Regions from separate parts of the Pseudomonas sp. TZ252 genome, predicted to be linked through region 4. Evidence: predicted binding sites of a transcription regulator. Region 4 holds the regulator's gene; each other region holds the start of a gene.

The links. Region 4 encodes FliA, which starts transcription of late flagellar genes. Its sites were predicted from a motif close to CTAAAGTTTNNNNNNNNNNNGCCGNTAA; they were not measured.
Region 1: the regulator FliA is predicted to act here: its motif matches at 3,633-3,660, upstream of motA (flagellar motor stator protein MotA).
Region 2: the regulator FliA is predicted to act here: its motif matches at 2,818-2,845, upstream of ACYAF3_RS06385 (methyl-accepting chemotaxis protein).
Region 3: the regulator FliA is predicted to act here: its motif matches at 2,612-2,639, upstream of ACYAF3_RS29085 (methyl-accepting chemotaxis protein).

Annotation. Positions count from the first base shown of each region.
Region 1 is NZ_CM148566.1:1,743,049-1,747,835, reverse strand. It holds gene asd (archaetidylserine decarboxylase) at 304-1,173, opposite strand; gene rhdA (thiosulfate sulfurtransferase) at 1,177-1,992, opposite strand; gene ACYAF3_RS08105 (HDOD domain-containing protein) at 2,067-3,578, opposite strand; gene motA (flagellar motor stator protein MotA) at 3,719-4,570, shown strand; gene motB (flagellar motor protein MotB) at 4,590-4,787, shown strand, end outside.
Region 2 is NZ_CM148566.1:1,383,724-1,388,510, reverse strand. It holds gene ACYAF3_RS06390 (SOS response-associated peptidase) at 21-635, shown strand; gene ACYAF3_RS06385 (methyl-accepting chemotaxis protein) at 638-2,776, opposite strand; gene ACYAF3_RS06380 (M48 family metallopeptidase) at 2,939-3,760, shown strand; gene ACYAF3_RS06375 (NAD-dependent epimerase/dehydratase family protein) at 3,904-4,787, shown strand, end outside.
Region 3 is NZ_CM148566.1:6,296,618-6,301,404, reverse strand. It holds gene cprA (cationic peptide resistance protein CprA) at 1-975, shown strand, start outside; gene ACYAF3_RS29085 (methyl-accepting chemotaxis protein) at 1,013-2,578, opposite strand; gene acnA (aconitate hydratase AcnA) at 2,951-4,787, opposite strand, start outside.
Region 4 is NZ_CM148566.1:53,510-58,296, forward strand. It holds gene ACYAF3_RS00275 (chemotaxis protein CheA) at 1-1,280, opposite strand, end outside; gene ACYAF3_RS00280 (protein phosphatase CheZ) at 1,481-2,269, opposite strand; gene ACYAF3_RS00285 (chemotaxis response regulator CheY) at 2,289-2,663, opposite strand; gene fliA (RNA polymerase sigma factor FliA) at 2,765-3,508, opposite strand; gene fleN (flagellar synthesis regulator FleN) at 3,505-4,347, opposite strand; gene flhF (flagellar biosynthesis protein FlhF) at 4,486-4,787, opposite strand, start outside.

The DNA of each region.
Region 1 (4,787 bases), 1.7 Mb from region 4:
CTCCGCTACTGAAAAGGCTCTACGGGGGGATGAAGCCCCGGAGAGGTGCCGGACTTCCGATCGCCGCGGCTGCGCCTCCTCTTTCTTAACACGGGAGGCGGGTTCATCGTCGTGGCCAGGACAGGAACTGTGCGGCAGTCCGCTTTCCTGACCGAGGGGTCGGCACAGGCTCGATAGGACCTTTCCGAACTCTAGCAGCATCGAAATGGACCCGCAGCCTTCGGACGCCACGATCCCGCCGGGAGGTCCCGGCGGCGGGGAGAGATGGGACGGAGACGCTCGGGGCGCTCCGTCCCGGCGAGGTCAGGACTGTTTCGGCAGGGCCAGGCATTCTCCCATGCGCACCGGGCTCGCTGCCCCGAGGCCGTCGTTGAACGCGACCTGCTGCGGGCCGAACAGGACGATGGCGGTGGAGCCCAGCTTGAAGCGACCGAGCTCGGCGCCTTTTTCCAGGCGGATCGGCGCACGGGCGGCTTCGTCGTAGCGGAAGGTCTTCAGTTCGCGCTTCGGCGGCGTAACCAGGCCGGCCCAGACGGTTTCGATGGAGGCTACGATCATCGCGCCTACCAGCACCACGGCCATCGGACCGCGCTCGGTGTCGAACAGGCAGACCACCCGCTCGTTGCGGGCGAACAGCTCGGGAACGTTTTCCGCGGTGGTCTGGTTCACCGAGAACAGCCGGCCGGGAACGTAGACCATCTCGCGCAGGGTGCCGGCCAGCGGCATGTGCACGCGGTGGTAGTCCCGGGGGGACAGGTAGACGGTGGCGAAGTCGCCGCCCATGAAGGGCGCGGCCAGTTCGGCGTCGCCGCCGAGCAGTTCGGCCAGGCTGTAGCTGTGGCCTTTGGCCTGGAAGATCCGCCCGTGCTCGATCGGGCCGAGCTGGCTGATCGCGCCATCGGCCGGGCAGAGCACCGCGCCGGGCTCCTGGGCCAGCGGGCGGGCGCCATCCTTCAGGGCGCGGGTGAAGAAGGCATTGAAATGTTCATAGGCCTGCAGGTCCTCGACCTGCGCTTCGCGCATGTCGACCTGGTAGCGCCGGGCGAACCAGGCGATCAGGCGGTCCTTGAACCAGGTCGCCCGGCAGTCGGCGGCGAAGCCGATCAGCCGGGACAGCAGGTGGTGCGGCAGCAGGTACTGGCTGCAGATGAACAGACGATCTTTGAACGACATTCCTCAAACCTCTACAGGGGTATCGGGGTGGTTGCCCCATTCCGACCAGGAGCCGGCGTAGCCTTTGACCCGCGGGTAGCCCAGCGCCTTGGCCACCAGGTAGGTGAAGCCGGAGCGATGGTGGGTCTGGCAGTGGGTGATCACTTCCTTGTCCGGCGTGATGCCGAGGTCCTCCAGGACTTCGGCGATATCCGCGCGGATGCGCAGGGCGCGAGCCGGGTCCATGCCGGCGGTCCATTCGAAATTGATCGCGCCGGGCACATGCCCGGCCTTCGCGGCGAGCACCTTGGTACCGGCGTATTCGCTGGGGTTGCGCGCATCCCATACCGCCAGGTCGGCGGCGCCGAGGCGGCTTTGCAGGTATTCGCGGGTCGCGCTGGGCTCGTCGTGCAACGTCAGCGGCAGCGGGCCGCCGACAGGCGCCGGGACCTCGCGGTCGAGCGCCTGGGCGTCGGCGATCCAGGCCGGCAGGCCGCCGTTGAGATAGTGGTAGTGGTGGTGGCCGATCACGTCCAGCAGCCAGATGAAGCGGCCCGCCCAGCCGCCGCCTTCGTCGTCGTAGACCACGTAGGTCGCCTCCGGGCGGTGGCCCAGCTCGCCGAACAGGGCTTCCAGGTCGGCCTTCGCCGGTAGCAGGCCGGGTGCCGGGGGTTGTCCCCACTGGGTGCGTTTGGGGTCGACGAAACGCGCGCCGGGGATATGCCCTTCGGCGTAGCGGGCGGCACTGGTCAGGTCGACCAGGATCAGCTCGGGCGCGCCCAGGCGCGGCGCGAGGTCGCTGGGCTCGATCACCAATGGCAGGTCGGAGAAAACGGACATGCGAGTACCCCCGGGTTGAAGAAGGGCAGCAGTTTAACGGAAAGCGCGCCCGACCAGTGTGCCGGGCATGTCCCTCATTCCGTGCGGCGCTGGCGGCCGAACTGCTGGATCGCGCGCTCGGTGCACTGGGCGGTCTTGGCGAAGGCCTGGGCATGCAGGTCGCTGAACGGCTGGCCGCCGAGGTCGGCCAGGACCAGCATCACCACCCGCGAGCCGTTGCCCAGCGAGCGCAGCAGCAGGTGAGGCCCGGGGAACAGTTGGCGCAAGGGTTCGCCGAGGGCCGGCAGCAACTGGTCCTGGTTGTTCGGGCCGATGCGCAGCAGGGCGGGTTGCTGGAACAGTTTCTTCAGCAGCGGGCTGCCGGCAATCTCCAGTTGCAATTTCTCCTGGCCCGGCTCGAGTCCGGCGCTCTGCTGCGCCAGCACGTGTACCTGGGTGCGATCGGCCACCAGCAGCAGCATCCTTTGCAGGCCGCAGGCGCGCAGCGCATCGCGGGCACAGGCGGTGAGCTGCACCACGTTGCTGAACGGGCTGGGCTCGCGGAGCAACTCGGCGCAATGCTGCCGCCACTCGGCCAGGGCTTCCGCCGAGGGCGGCGGCGGGGGTGCCGCTTCGGCACGCCAGCGGCTGGCCTGCCAGGGCCAGATCAAGGCCACCGCCGGATGCCACAGCGGCGGCCGGGCGTGCAGGCGCGCGCTTTGCGCGGCGAGCATGTGCACCTGCTGCTGGACTTCGGTCAGCGGCTGGCCCAGGTACAGGCCGGTCAGGCGCTGCCAGCGCAGCATGTGCGGCCCGTCCCAGCTCTGGTGCGCGGCGATGGCCAGGCCATTGGCGAGGAGAGTGCAGTTGGCCGGCTGGGTCAGCCAGCGGGCGAGATCGGGCTGGGCATCGAGTTGCTGTTGCTGGAGCAGGGGCGACTGATGGTCGCGGGCGATACGCAGGGCTCGAACCAGCAGGCGACGGTCGCAGGCGAGCAGGCGATAGCCCTGGATGACCCACTGCGGTAGCCGCCAGCGTTCGGCCAGCGCCAGGCAGATCGGCAGCAGGCGCATGCCGAGCAGTTCGCGCTCCACTCGCAGGGTCGGTTCGCCCTGTACCAGCACGCGTTGCTGCCATTGCTCCAGCAGCTGCGGGCGGGCGTTGGCCAGCGCCCAGACCGGAGCCATGGTCAGCAGGCTGCCCCAGTGGATTTCCTGCCAGAGCCTGGCCAGGCGCGCGCCGAACAGGCCGCTGGCCTGCTGCATGGCGTGCTGGCTGATCAGCAGCATCTGCCCGAGGACCCTGGGCATCTCCGCATCCTGGATGCTCGGCAGGGTCTTCAGAAGTTGGCTCGCGCGCGCCAGGCCGAGGCGGCTGAGGGCCACCTCCAGGCTTTCCGCGGGGTTGTCGCGGGCGCTCTCGGCGCGATTGGCCTCGCGCAGGATGGACAAAGCCAGTGTCGGGCTGCCCTGCAACTGGTCGGCGATCTCGCGCAGCGAGCGACGGCTGTCGCTCAGCGCGGCGTGCAGGCCGGCATAGTGGCTGGCGGGGATCGGCAGGGGTTGCCGGTCGAGCTCTTCGAGCCAGGCGGCGAGGCGGTCTGTCATGGGTGTCGGGCTCGGTGTCGGCGAGGCGGCGAACTGGCTTTTCGAGTATTCGGACTATAGTCTTGCGGCTAGCAACCGATAACAAGAGGGAGCCTAGCAGTCCCCCTCCTTATCCTGTTCATTTCGCACGTCCGGTCCTCATGTCAAAAATCATCGGCATCATCGTCGTTTTCGCCAGTGTCCTCGGGGGCTTCCTGCTCTCCGGCGGCAAGATCGGCGCCATCATCCAGCCCTTCGAGGTCCTGATCATCGGTGGCGCGGCACTGGGGGCGTTCCTCCAGTCCAACCCGGGCAGCACGTTCATGGTGGTGCTGAAGAAAGCGCCGAAGATGTTCAGCAACCGCTTTACCCAGACCTACTACCTCGAGGTGCTGGGCATGCTCTACGAGATCCTCAACAAGAGCCGGCGCGAAGGGATGATGGCGATCGAGGCGGACATCGAGGACCCCGCGGCCAGTCCCATCTTCAGCAAGTACCCCGGCGTGCTGAAGGACGAGCGGATGACCGCCTATGTCTGTGACTACCTGCGCATCATGTCCTCCGGCAACATGGCGCCGCACGAGCTGGAAGGCCTGTTCGACATGGAGCTGTCCAGTCTCAAGGAGGACCTGGAGCATCCGTCCCACGCGGTGACCAAGGTCGCCGACGCCCTGCCGGGCTTCGGTATCGTCGCCGCGGTACTCGGCATTGTCATCACCATGGCGTTGCTTGGCGAAGGCAGCCAGGCGGAGATCGGCCACCACGTCGCCGCCGCCCTGGTGGGTACCTTCCTCGGGATTCTCGCCGCCTACGGCTTCGTCGGCCCGCTGGCCGTCGCGCTGGAGCACGATGCCAAGGAAGAGTTGAACCTGTTCGAGGCGATCAAGGCCTGCCTGGTCGCTTCCGCTTCCGGCATGCCGCCTTCGCTGGCCGTCGAGTTCGGCCGCAAGGTGCTGCTGCCCGCCCATCGGCCGACCTTCGCCGAGCTCGAGCAGGCCGTGCGTGGCCGCTGAGTGGAGGCACTGTCGATAGATGGACAATAACCAGCCGATCATCGTCAAGCGCGTCAAGCGCTATGCCGCCGGCCACCACGGCGGCTCGTGGAAGATCGCCTTCGCCGACTTCGCCACGGCGATGATGGCGTTCTTCCTGGTGCTCTGGCTGCTGTCTTCGGCCACCCCGGAGCAGAAGAAGGCGATTTCCGGATACTTCCAGGACCCCATCGGTTTC
Region 2 (4,787 bases), 1.3 Mb from region 4:
CTCACCAGGCAGTGCCAAGCATGAGTGGTCGTTACGCCCTGTTCCGCTGGAATCCGTCGCTGGCGGCCCTGCCGGGCTTTCCGGCGGATTGGCGGGCGCAGTGGAACATTTCTCCGGCGAACCAGGTGCTGATGGTTCGCGAGGACGCCGGTGCGCGCCGCGCCGACCTGGCGCGCTGGGGGCTGACCCCGGCCTGGCTCACCGACCTGTCGCGTACGCCCAGCCACGCACGGGCGGAAACCCTCGCCGAGCAACCGATGTTCCGCGAGGCGTTCCAGCAGCGCCGCTGCCTGCTGCCGGCCAACGGCTTCTATGAATGGCGCGGGGTGCGCAAGCGTCCGTACTGGGTCTCCACCGGCGAGCGCCTGTTGTTCTTCGCCGGCATCTGGGAGGCCTATCCGGTGCATGGACAAACCTGGCTCAGCGTGGCCCAGGTATCCCAGGCGGCCGCCGAGTTCCGCCGGCCGCTGCTGCTCGACGAGGCCGAGCAGGATACCTGGCTGGCTCCGGACACGCCGCTGCCGGCGCTGATAAGCCTGCTCGCCAAGCCCCAGCCGAACCTGCGCAGCGTGGCCCTGGCCGGCTTCGTCAACAAGCCTGAAACCGACGGGCCGGAGTGCCTGACCCCGGCCTGACGCTAGACCCTGAACTGATTCACCAGGCGCCGCTGCTGCTCGGCCAGGCGGGTCAGCTCGGCGCTGGCCTGCGAGGCCTCGTCGGCGCCGCCGGCCACCTGGTTGGCGACCTGGCCGATGTTGGCGACGTTGCGGTTGATGTCCTCGGCCACCGCGCTCTGCTCCTCGGCGGCGCTGGCGATCTGGGTGTTCATGTCGTTGATCACCGATACCGCCTGGGTGATCGATTCCAGCGCCTCGGCCGCCTGGCGCGCATGGCGCACGCTGTCGTCGGTGCGCTCCTGGCTGTCCTGCATGACCTTCACCACGTCGCGGGTGCCCTGCTGCAACTGCTGGATCATGCTCTGGATTTCTTCGGTGGCCTGCTGGGTCTTCTGCGCCAGGTTGCGTACCTCGTCGGCCACCACCGCGAAACCGCGACCCTGCTCGCCGGCGCGGGCGGCCTCGATGGCGGCGTTGAGGGCGAGCAGGTTGGTCTGCTCGGCGATACCGCGGATCGCCACCAGGATCGCGTTGATGTTTTCGCTGTCCTTGGCCAGGTTCTGCACCACTCCGACCGCGCGGCCAATCTCGCTGGCCAGGGCCTGGATCGCCGCCGAGCTGCTTTCGACGATCTGCTTGCCCTGGTGCGCGGCCTGGTCCGCGTGGTTGGCTGCCTCGGCGGCGTGGGTGGCGTTGCGCGCCACGTCCTGGGCGGTGGCGGTCATCTCGTGGACCGCGGTGGCCACCAGTTCGATCTCCGCCAGTTGCTGCTGCACGCCCTGGTTGGTGCGGATGGCGATGTCGGCGGTGTGCTCCGAGGAGTCGCTGACCTTCTGCACCGATTGCACCACCTGGCCGATCATGTTCTGCAGTTTGCCAAGGAAGGTATTGAAGCCCTTGGCGATGGAGCCCAGCTCGTCGGCGCGCTCGCTGCTCAGGCGGCGGGTGAGGTCGCCTTCGCCCTGGGCGATGTCGTCGAGCATGCCGACCAATTGGCGCAGCGGCCGGGCGATGCCGTAGCCGACCAGCCAGACCACCAGCAGGCCGAGGGCCGCTACCACCAGGCCGGCCAGGCTCATGCCGAGGATATCCTGCTGGCGCTGGTCGCTCAGCTCGCCCTGGAGTTGCTGCAGTTCGCCGAATACCGCCGCCTGGGGAATCTGCAGCATGAGGGTCCAGCGCACGCCGCTGTCGGCGATGGTGAAAGGCAGGAACAGCTCGATGTGGCCGTGCTCGGCGTCGATGTCGTAGAGCGGCTGGTCGACCGTGAGGTTCTTCAGGTTGTCCACTTCGTTGCCGTCGAGGACGCTGCCGGCGGGCTCGCCGAGCTTGCTGTCGTCGCGGGTGTAGGCCACCAGGCGGCCGTTGCTGGCGATCAGCGCCATTTCCCCGGCGCCATCGTAGAGCTGCTGGTCGGCGCGCTTGAGCAGGTCCTGGATGAAGGCCAGCGAGAGGTCGGCACCGACTGCGCCGCGGAACTGGTCACCGACCATGATCGGCACGTTGAAGGACGACATCATCACGGTCTTGCCGCCCATTTCGTAAGGGGCCGGGTCGATGATGCAGGGACGCTTGTTCTCTTTCGGACAGGCATAGAACTCGTTCTCGCGCACCCCGGTGGGCAGCAGCTTTTCGCTATCGATGCTGTCGGCCATGGCCTCCACGATCGGCTTGCCGTCGGCGCCGCGATACCACCAGGGCAGGTAGCGGCCGTCCGGGCCGTAGCCCTTGCCGGGTTGCCCGGCGAAGGCGGCATCGGTATCGAAGGCATTGGGTTCCCAGGCCATGAAGGTGTCGAGCAGCTTGGGGTTGTTCTGCACGGTGCTGCGCAGCAGCGCGGAGATTTCGTCGCGGCTGGCGTTCAGCTGCGGCATGCCGTCGGCGCCCGGCTCGCCGAGCAGGCGGGTGCTGTTGGCCAGGCCGTGGACCACCGTCAGCGGATACTCCAGCTCGCGCTGGATCTGGCTGACCTGGGCGCGGGCCAGGGCCACCAGGCGCTCGTTGATGACCTTCTCCAACAGGCCCTGGGTGCGTTGCTGCACCAGCTCCTGCGTTCGCGCGCCGGCGAACAGGGCGTACAGCACCAGCACCACGACGACGCTTAGAACGCTGGCGCCGGCGAGGGCGGCGACAGAAAACTGGATCGACTTGAGCTTCATGATGGGACTTCTGACCCTTGTTGGAATTGTCTCTGAGGAGCTTATCGGCAGGAGGACGGCAAATCCTTAATCGGCCGTCGGAGATTTCCTCGCCAACGGCTGTTGCCGGCGTTCGAGGCGCGGCCTACCATGCGCTCGGCCTTCAGAGGAGAACAAAGGACCATGGCTCATCCCTTCCGATTCGCCACCCTCGCCGGCGCGCTGCTGCTCGCCGGTTGCCAGGCAGTGAACACCACCAGTGGCGGCGCCGTCGGCGTCGACCGCAAGCAATACATGTTCAGCATGTTGTCCAGCCAGGAAGTCGACCAGATGTACGCACAGTCGTACCAGAAGACTCTCGGCGAGGCGAAAAGCGCCGGCGTGCTCGATACCAGCAGCGCCGACGCGCGGCGAGTCAAGGCGATCGCCCAGCGGCTGATCCCGCAGACCGCCGCCTTCCGCCCGGACGCCACCGGCTGGAACTGGGAAGTCAATGTGGTGAAGAGCGACGAGCTCAACGCCAACTGCGGTCCCGGCGGCAAGATCATTTTCTACACCGGGCTGATCGACAAGCTGAAGCTCACCGACGACGAGATAGCCGCGGTGATGGGCCACGAGATCGCCCACGCCCTGCGCGAGCATGGGCGCGAGGCCATGTCCAAGGCCTACGGCGTGCAGGTGGCCAGCCAGATCGGCGCCCTGGCCGGCCTCGGCCAGGAAAGCCTGCAACTGGCCAATACCGGCGTCGACTACCTGATGACCCTGCCCAACAGTCGTGCCAACGAGAACGAAGCCGACCTGATCGGTCTCGAGCTGGCCGCCCGCGCCGGCTACAACCCGGAAGCGGCGATCACCCTCTGGCAGAAGATGGGCAGGGCCAGCGGCGGCGCCAGCCAGCCCGAGTTCACCAGCACCCACCCCTCCGACAGTTCGCGGATGGCCAATCTCCAGGCCGCGATTCCCAAGGTGATGCCGCTGTACCAGCAGGCCAGGCGCGGCAAGTGAGGCCAGGGCGCGCGGTCGCGGGGGGCGGCCGGCGCGCCGACAGGCTTACCATCGGAAACGCCTGTTGTGTATTTCCGTAACCTGCTGTTTGGTATCTCGCCGGTGTTCGGCCTAGACTGCTGGCCGACCCGCTTGCGGGACCCGTGGACGAACAGCCACTCTCACGCCCTGGAGCTCATGTGAAATACGCCGTACTCGGAGCCACCGGCCTGCTGGGACATCACGCCGCGCGCGCCATCAGGGCCGCCGGTCACGATCTGGTGCTGATCCACCGTCCTTCTTCGCAGATCCAGCGTCTCGCCTATCTGGAGCCCGAGTGCCGGGTCGCCGAGATGCTCGACCACGCCGGCCTGGAACGCGCCCTGCGCGGCCTCGACGGGGTGATCTTCAGCGCCGGCTACTATCCTTCGCGGCCGCGCCGCTGGCAGGAGGAAGTGGCCAGCGCGCTGGGCCAGACCAACCCGTTCTATGCCGCCTGCCTGCAGGCCAGGGTGCCGCGCATCCTCTATGTCGGTTCGGCATATGCCATGCCCCGCCATCCCCAGGGACTACCGGGCCACGAGGGGTTGTTCTACGACAGCCTGCCGAGCGGCAAGAGTTCCTACGTGCTGTGCAAATGGGCGCTCGACGAGCAGGCCCGGGAGCAGGCGCGCAACGGCCTGCCGGTGGTGATCGGGATTCCCGGCATGGTACTCGGCGAACTGGACATCGGCCCGACTACCGGGCGCGTGATCACCGCCATCGGCAATGGCGAGATGACCCACTACGTCGCCGGCCAGCGTAACGTCATCGATGCCGCCGAAGCCGGGCGCGGACTGCTGATGGCCCTTGAGCGCGGGCGTATCGGCGAGCGCTACCTGCTGACCGGGCACAACCTGGAAATGGCCGACCTGACCCGGCGCATCGCCGAGCTGCTCGGCCAGCCTGCGCCGCAGCCGATGTCGATGGCCATGGCTCGCGCGCTGGCCACCCTGGGCCGCTTGCGCTACCGGGTCAGCGGCCAGTTGCCGCTGCTCGACGAAACCGC
Region 3 (4,787 bases), 200 kb from region 4:
CGCGGCAACCTGCTGATGCATGGCGTCGACGAAGCCGACTGCCTGGCACTGCGGGCGGAGCAGATCCTCTGCGGCGATTTCCTCGACACCTCCTGGCTGGCCCGCGAGACGCCGCGCCTGATGCAGGTGGAGCGGGTGATCAATTGCGCCGCCGTGGCGTCGTTCTCGAAGAACCCGACCATCTGGCCGGTCAACGTCGACGGCACTTTCGCCTTCGCCGACGTGCTGAGCCGTTCGAAGCGACTGAAGCGTTTCCTCCACGTCGGTACCGCGATGTGCTGCGGACCGCAGCGAGAGTCGCCGATCAGCGAGTCCTGGGAATTCCCGGCGGCGGAGCAGCAACTGGTGGACTACACCGCGTCCAAGGCGGAAATCGAGCGGCGCATGCGCGAGGAACTGCCGGGCCTGCCCCTGGTGGTGGCGCGGCCATCCATCGTGGTGGGCCACCGTACCCTTGGCTGCCAGGCCTCCGGCAGCATCTTCTGGGTCTTCCGCATGGGCTTCGCCCTGGAAAGCTTCACCTGCGGCCTGGACGAGCAGATCGACGTGATTCCGGTCGACTACTGCGCCGAGGCGCTGATCGGCCTGGCGCTGAAGCCGTGCCTGGGGCACAGCCTCTATCATATCTCCGCCGGCCATCGCGCGGCCTGCACCTTCGGCGAGATCGACGAGGCCTTCGCCCGCGCCAACGGGGCGGCGCCGGTAGGCGAGCGCTACCGCAAGGTGGAGGTGGACGACCTCAAGGAACTGGCGAAGAGCTTCGAGTCGCGCATCGGCCCGGCCAATCCGCGTCTGGTCCTGCGCGCGTTGCGCTTGTACAGCGGCTTTGCCGACCTCAACTACCTGTTCGACAACAGCCGTCTGCTGGAGGAGGGGATCTCCGCGCCGCCGCGCTTCACCGACTACCTCGACGTCTGCGTGCAGTCGTCAAGCGCGGTAAGCATCCCGGCGCAGATGCAATGGGACTTCAAGTGACGGCAGGTGCGGGGAGCTTCCTCCCCGCGGCCTGATCTCAGCGGTTGAAGCGCTCGACCAGGGAATACTGGCTCTGCGCGGTGGTGGTCAGTTCCTCGCTCAGTTTCGCCGTGCGCAGCGCCTCGTCGGAGGTCTGCTCGGCCAGGGCGGCGATGGTGCTGATGTTGCGGTTGATTTCCTCGGCCACCGCGCTCTGTTCCTCCGCGGCGGCGGCGATCTGGGTGGTCATCTCGGTGATGTTGCTGACCGCCTCGCTGATGCCGACCAGCGCGCTGTCGGCTTCCAGCACCCGCTGGACCCCGGCTTCGGCCTGCTGCAGGCCGCTCTCCATGGTATGTACCGCATCGTTGGCGGTGTTCTGCAACTTGGCGATCAGGTGGTGGATCTGCTCGGTGGAGGCCGCGGTGCGTTGCGCCAGCGAGCGCACTTCGTCGGCCACCACGGCGAAGCCGCGTCCCTGGTCGCCGGCCCGCGCCGCCTCGATGGCGGCGTTGAGGGCGAGCAGGTTGGTCTGGTCGGCGATGCCCTTGATCACATCGACCACGCCGCCGATCTCGTTGCTGTCCTGGGCCAGGCGACTCACCGCGGCCCCGGTCTCGCCCACCGACTCCGACAGGCGCTGGATGGCGTTGCGCGTCTCCGCGGCGATGTCGCGGCCGCGCGAGGTCAGTTCGTTGGCCTTCTGTGTGGCGTCGGCGGTCAACTGGACATTGTTCGCCACTTCCTGGGTGGTGGCGGCCATCTCGTTGACCGCGGTGGCCACCTGTTCGGTCTCTGCGCGCTGCTGTTCCAGACCGGCGGAGCTGTGGTGGGCCAGGGTGTCGGCCTGGCGCGCCTGTTCGGTGAGGTATTCGGCGGTGTCCTGCAGGCGCGTCAGGCAGGTCTTCAGGCGCGCGTCCTGGCTGAGGATGGCCATTTCCAGGCGCGCCTGGTCGCCGCGGCTGTCGGTGTACATCTGCGCGATCAGCGGGTCGGAGGTGGTCTGTTCGGCGAGCCGCATCAGGCGCTTCAGCCCGCGCTTCTGCCAGCGCAGTCCGGCCAGGCCGAGCGGAACGGCGAGCAGGCCGGCGAGGATGAAGCCCCACCAGGAGTTCAGCCAGATACCGATGAGGAAGCCGATCTGGCTGATCAGGATGAACGGCAGCCAGTCGAGCAGTACCGGCAGCCAGCGGTCGCGCCGGGGGATCGCCGGCTTGCCGGCGCCGAGGCGACGGTAGAGGGCCTCGGCGCGCTGGATCTGTTCGGCGGTCGGCTTGACCCGCACCGACTCGTAGCCGACCACCGCGCCCTGGTCGTAGATCGGCGTGACATAGGCGCTGACCCAGTAGTGGTCGCCGTTCTTGCAGCGGTTCTTGACGATCCCCATCCACGGGCGGCCGGCTTTGAGGGTGGTCCACATGTGGGCGAACACCGCCGGCGGGACGTCGGGGTGACGGATCAGGTTGTGCGGCGCGGACATCAGCTCCTCGCGGCTGAAGCCGCTGATGTCGATGAAGGCTTCGTTGCAGTAGGTGATGATGCCTTTGAGATTGGTGGTGGTGATCAGGCGTTGTTCCGCCGGATAGACGCGCTCGTGCTGGGTGATGGGCTGATTGTTGCGCATGGGCCTTCCAAAACAAGTGAAGCATTTACCTCTACATCGGCGAAAACGCCTTTCACATGAGGGATTTGTGAATGCTTTCACGAGGAAAAACAGATAGCTATTGACCCAAAGCATGAGAACCGACCACGTGGTCGGATAGATGGCGGATTCGCTGATGGAGGTCAATGCGTTACGGTTTCGTGTCGTTCCCGGCGGCGCGCATGGGCTGGGGAGGGGCCTGGCGGATAAGCGCGAGGCGGCCATCCGCCGGTCCTGCGGGGTATCGGCGGATGACGCCGGGGCGTCGTTCGCCCTGCGAAGCGCTCGCGGCCCCGGGCGCCGGAATGAAAAAGGGGTGGCCGAAGCCACCCCTCCGCGCGTACCGCCGCTGCCTCAGAGCATGCTGCGCAGCACGTAGTGGAGGATGCCGCCGGCCTTGAAGTACTCGACCTCGTTGAGGGTGTCGATGCGGCAGAGGACCTTGAAGCTGTCCTGGCTGCCGTCCTCGCGGGTCACTTCCACGCTGAGCGGCATGTGCGGCTTGAGTTCGCCGCCGAGGCCGCGGATGTTCAGCACCTCCTTGCCGGTCAGCTTCAGGCTCTTGCGGTCCTGGCCGTTCTCGAACTGCAACGGCAGCACGCCCATGCCGACCAGGTTGGAGCGGTGGATGCGCTCGAAGCTCTCCGCGATCACCGCCTTCACGCCCAGCAGGTTGGTACCCTTGGCCGCCCAGTCGCGCGACGAGCCGGTGCCGTATTCCTTGCCGGCGACGATCACCAGCGGGGTGCCGTCCTCCTGGTAACGCATGGCCGCGTCGTAGATCGCCAGTTTCTCGCCGCTGGGCACGTACAGGGTATTGCCGCCTTCCTCGCCGCCGAGCATCTCGTTCTTGATGCGGATGTTGGCGAAGGTGCCGCGCATCATCACCTCATGGTTGCCGCGACGGGAGCCGTAGGAGTTGAAGTCCTTCGGTTCCACGCCGTGCTCGCGCAGGTAGCGGCCGGCCGGGCTGTCGGCCTTGATGTTGCCGGCAGGGGAGATGTGGTCGGTGGTCACCGAGTCGCCCAGCACCGCCAGCACCCGCGCCTGCTCGACGTCGGCGATGGCCGGCGGCGCCTCGGCGATGTGTTCGAAGAAGGGTGGATGCTGGATGTAGGTGGAGTCGGCCTGCCACTCGTAGGTGTCCGACTGCGGCACCTGGATCGCCTGCCATTTCTCGTCGCCGGCGAAGACCTCGGCGTACTCCTTGTGGAACATCTCGGTGTCGACCTTCTGGATCGCCTCGGCGATTTCCTTCTGGCTCGGCCAGATGTCCTTCAGGTAGACCGGCTGGCCGTCCTTGCCGGTGCCCAGCGGTTCCTCGCTGAGGTTGATCCGCACGCTGCCGGCCAGGGCGTAGGCCACCACCAGCGGCGGCGAGGCCAGCCAGTTGGTCTTCACCAACGGGTGCACGCGGCCTTCGAAGTTGCGGTTGCCGGAGAGTACCGAGGCGACGGTCAGGTCGGCCTGCTGGATGGCTTTCTCGATCGGCTCCAGCAGCGGGCCGGAGTTGCCGATGCAGGTGGTGCAGCCGTAGCCGACCAGGTCGAAGCCGAGTTCGTCGAGGTAGCGGGTCAGGCCGGCGGCCTTGAAGTAGTCGGTGACCACCTTGGAGCCCGGCGCCAGCGAACTCTTCACCCAGGGCTTGCGTTGCAGGCCTTTTTCCACCGCCTTCTTCGCCAGCAGGCCGGCGGCCATCATCACGCTGGGGTTGGAGGTGTTGGTGCAGGAGGTGATGGCGGCGATCACCACCGCGCCGTTCTTCAGGCGGTGGGTCTGGCCGTCGTGCTGGTAGTCGATCTCGCCGAAGGCGGCGTTGGCGCCGACCGCGGTGCCGCCGCCGCCCTCGCTGAGCAGGCGGCCTTCTTCGGTGCTGGAGGGATGCAACTGCAGGCCGAGGAACTCGTTGAAGGCGCTGGCGACGTTCTGCAGGGCCACGCGGTCCTGCGGGCGCTTCGGTCCGGCCAGGCTGGCCTCGACTTCGCCCATGTCCAGGTGCAGGGTGTCGGTGAACACCGGCTCGTGGCCCTTCTCGCGCCACAGGCCCTGTTCCTTGCTGTAGGCCTCGACCAGCTTGACCGTGCTTTCCGGACGTCCGGACAGGCGCAGGTAGCCGAGGGTGATCTCGTCCACCGGGAAGAAGCCGCAGGTGGCGCCGTATTCCGGGGCCATGTTGGCGATGGTGGCGCGG
Region 4 (4,787 bases):
GTCTTCATCACCGACATCTGCAGGTCGCCGGTGACCACGTCGAGGTTGGCCACGGCCTTGGCCATGGCCTCGTCGCCACTGTTCAGGCCCAGGCGCACCAGGCGGTTACGCACCAGCACCAGCTCGCCGACCATGTTCATGATCTCGTCGAGACGCGCCGTATCCACCCGCACGGTGGTCTCCGCCTCGCTTGCCGCGGGCCTGTCGGGCGCCGCCGGACGCGCGGCGGCGGCCTTGGCCGGAGCGACCGGTTTCGCCGCGGGACTCTTCGCCGCGATGTTCTTGGCTACCGCCGCGGCGGCCGCCACGGCCTCGGAGGCGCCGTTGAACTTGCCCTTGCCGTGCAGTTCGTCGAGCAGCGACTCGAACTCGTCGTCGCTGATCTCATCGCCGCCCGCGGCGGCCGGCGCCTTGCCCTGCTCCGCCGGCGCAGCCGCTGGAGCCGCGGCAGCCGGTGCGGCGGGTGTGCCGGCGGCTTCCGGGACATCGCCGAACTTGCCCTTGCCGTGCAGTTCGTCGAGCAGCGCCTCGAACTCGTCGTCGCTGATATCGTCACCAGCGGCAGCCGCGGCCGGCTCGACCGCCTCGGCGGGGACTTGCGCAGGCTCGGCCGAGACCGCCGGCGGCACGAACTTGCCCTTGCCGTGCAACTGGTCGAGCAACGCCTCGAACTCGGCGTCGCTGATCTCGTCGCCAGCGGGAGCCGCGGGCGCTTCTGCAACGGCGGAGGCCGGCGCTTCGTCGCCCTGCAGAGCATCCAGCAACTGCTCGAACTCGTCGTCGGTGATATCGCTGGAGGCACTCTGCGCGGGCGCTTCCGGCGGCGCCGCAGGCTCGGCTGGCGGAACGGCCGCCGGCGGCGCTTGCACAGGTTCCGCGGGCTCGGCGCCCTCGGGCTCGGCCAGGCGGGCAAGGGCCGCCAGCAGCTCGGGCGTCGCCGGGGTCGGTTCGGACTGCTCGCGTACCTGGTCGAACATCGCGTTGACCGTATCCAGCGCCTGCAGCACCACATCCATCAGTTCGGAGCTGACGCGCCGCTCGCCCTTGCGCAGGATATCGAAGACGTTTTCCGCAATGTGGCAGCATTCCACCAGCGCGTTCAGCTGGAGGAAGCCGGCACCGCCCTTGACCGTATGGAACCCACGGAAAATGGCATTGAGCAGGTCCATATCGTCCGGCCGGCTCTCCAGCTCGACCAGTTGCTCGGACAATTGCTCGAGAATCTCGCCGGCCTCAACCAGGAAGTCCTGGAGGATTTCTTCATCGGCGTCGAAGCTCATTCGGCTGCTCCCAGAGACGTGTTACTCGAAAGGATCGGCAGGACCGCTGTCCTGCCGGAAATACCGGCCCGGCTTTCCGGACCGACTTCAGCCCGCCCGCCGGGATCACCGGCATGACGAAGGCTGTGCCAGCAGCCCGCGGATGCCAGCGTTCAATGCTTACTTAACGGCAGCGATGCCGCAGTCTTGAGCCGGGCGGGTCAGAAACCCAGGCTGGACAGCAGATCGTCCACGTCATCCTGCCCGGACACCACATCCTCTCGTTTTTCCGCGGCGACCTGCGGCCCCTCGCCCTTGGCCGAACGCTCCAGCGCGGCCTGGTGGCGCATGCTCACGTGGTCGTGCTCGATCCCGGCGTAACGGTCCACCTGGCCGGCCATCCAGACCAGCTTCACGAGGTTGCTCTCGACCTCGGTGACCAGCTTGGTGACACGCTTGATCACCTGGCCGGTCAGGTCCTGGTAATCCTGCGCCAGCAGGATGTCATTGAGCTGCGAGGACAACTGGCCGGCGTTCTCGCCGCTGCGCACGAGGAACTGTTCGATGCGCTTGGCCAGCTCGCGGAAGCCGTCAGCGTCGATTTCCCGGCGCATGAAGCGTTGCCACTCCTGGTGCAGCTCCCGCGAATCGTCGCCCAACTGGTTGACCAGCGGGGCGCTCTGCTCCACCAGGTCCATGGTCCGGTTGGCGGCCTTCTCGGTCATTTCCACCACGTAGGAAAGACGATCGGTGGCATCGGCGATCTGCGACATTTCCTGCGCGTGGGGGGAATGCGGGTCGATCTGGAAATCGACGATGGCGTTGTGCAGTTCGCGGGTCAGCTTGCCCACTTCCTGGTAGAGGCCACGGTCCCTGGCCTGGCTGAGCTCCTGGATCAATTGCACCGCCTGCTGGAAGTGCCCCCGTTCGAGACAGTCCACCAGTTCGCGCGCATGTTTTTTCAGGGTCGATTCGAATTCGTCGCCCGTGGAATCGTTACCAAGCACCATGACACCCTCTTGGCCGGCTTCAGCCGTTGACCCGCTCGAAAATCTTCTCGATCTTTTCCTTCAGGACCTGAGCGGTGAAGGGTTTGACCACATAGCCGTTGACCCCGGCCTGGGCCGCTTCGATGATCTGGTCGCGCTTGGCCTCGGCGGTGACCATCAGCACCGGCAGATGCTTGAGGCGCTCGTCGGCGCGAACCGCGCGCAGCAGATCGATGCCGGTCATGCCCGGCATGTTCCAGTCGGTGACGAGAAAGTCGAAATTGCCGCTGTGCAGCATCGGCAGCGCCGTGGTGCCGTCGTCGGCCTCGGCGGTATTGGTGAAGCCCAAGTCCCGCAAGAGGTTCTTGATGATGCGTCTCATCGTGGAAAAGTCGTCCACGATGAGAATTTTCATGTTCTTGTCCAAGTAAACCTCCGTACAGACCAGAGCGCGCCCCAGGGGACGCGCCACACATTCTTTTGCGTTAACGGTTACAAGCTGCGGTCGAGGCCGGTTCAGGCCGACCGCCAATCGGCCAGGCGCGCGCGCAAACGCGCGGCGCACTGGCTGTGCAACTGGCTGACCCGCGATTCGCTGACGCCCAGTACCTCGCCGATCTCCTTGAGGTTGAGTTCCTCGTCGTAATACAACGCCAGCACCAGGCGCTCGCGCTCCGGCAACTTGGCGATGGCATCCGCCAGGGCCGCCTGGAAACGTTCGTCGAGCAGGCCGTGGATCGGTTCGTTGTGACTGAGGCTGGTGTCTTCCGGCAATCCATGTTCGCCGTCCTGCAACAGGTCGTCGAAGCTGTACAGGCGGCTGCCCTGCGTGTCGCTGAGGATGCCGTAGTAATCTTCGAGGCTCAATTGGAGTTCGGCAGCAACTTCGTGATCTTTAGCGTCGCGTCCGGTTCTCGCCTCGATCGCGCGGATCGCGTCGGTCACCATGCGCGTGTTGCGGTGCACCGAACGCGGCGCCCAGTCGCCCTTGCGGACCTCGTCGAGCATGGCCCCGCGGATGCGGATGCCGGCATAGGTCTCGAAGCTGGCGCCCTTGCCGGCGTCGTATTTCTTCGCGGCCTCGAGCAGGCCGATCATGCCGGCCTGCATCAGGTCCTCCACCTGCACGCTGGCCGGCAGGCGGCCGAGCAGGTGATAGGCGATGCGCTTGACCAGTGGTGCGTAACGCTGGATCAGTTGCTCCTGGGAGTTCTGCGCTTGCGCCTTGCTATACATACGCACTCCAGAGGCCGCTGTCATACGGCCGAACCTGTCGCGGGGTGTTGGACCAGTCGTTCGACGAAGAACTCCAGGTGCCCGCGCGGGTTGGCCGGCAGCGGCCAGCTATCGACCTTCTGCGCGACCGCCTTGAAGGCCAGGGACGCCTTCGAGCGGGGGAATGCCTCGTATACGGCTCGCTGTTTCTGCACGGCCTTGCGTACCGACTCGTCGTAAGGGATGACACCTACATACTGTAGTGCGACGTCGAGGAAACGGTCAGTGACCTTGGTCAGTTTGGCGAACAGGTTGCGTCCTTCCTGCGGGCTGTGGGCCATGTTGGCCAGGACCCGGAAGCGGGTCATGCCGTGGTCGCGGTTGAGCAGTTTGATCAGGGCGTAGGCATCGGTGATCGAGGTCGGCTCGTCGCAGACGACCAGCAGCACCTCCTGCGCGGCGCGGACGAAACTGACCACCGAATCGCCGATCCCGGCGGCAGTGTCGACGACCAGGACATCGAGGTTGTCGCTGATATCGCTGAACGCCTGGATCAGCCCCGCATGCTGCATCGGCGAGAGGTGCACCATGCTCTGCGTGCCGGAGGCCGCGGGAACGATGCGCACGCCACCGGGACCGAGGAGGAGGACATCGCGCAGTTCGCAGCGTCCCTCGATCACGTCGGCCAGGGTGCGCTTGGGCGTGAGTCCCAGCAGGACGTCGACGTTGGCCAGGCCGAGGTCGGCATCCAGCAGCATGACGCGACGGCCGAGATCGGCCAGAGCCAGTGCCAGGTTCACCGACACATTGGTCTTGCCGACGCCGCCCTTGCCGCCAGTTACTGCGATCACCTGTACGGGATGCATGCTACCCATCTGCTTCATACCTTGTGTTGTCGTCTTCCCGGAACGCCCCTTCCAGCGCTCTCCGGTATTGGCGGGAACGATGCGCCATCGCTCCCGGCCCGGCGGAAGCCACCTTCGCTTCCGTCACCCGCGCCACGCGCGGTTCTTCCCACATCCTCAGCCGGCACGCCGCGCCGGTTGCTGGTAGAGCCCGGCGAACATCTCGGCCATGGCGTCCTCGCTGGGCTCTTCCGGTGCCTGCAGGCTCACCGCCCGGCTGACCAGTTGGTGACTGCGCGCCACCTGCAGGTCGTCCGGAATCCGCGGCCCATCCGCCAGATAGGCTACCGGGAGACGCTGGGCGATAGCCAGCGCCATCGATTCACCGAGGCTGCCCGCCTCGTCCAGCTTAGTCAGGATGCAGCCCGCCAGCCCGCAGTGCCGATAGGTCTGGTAGGCCGACTTGAGCACCTGGCTCT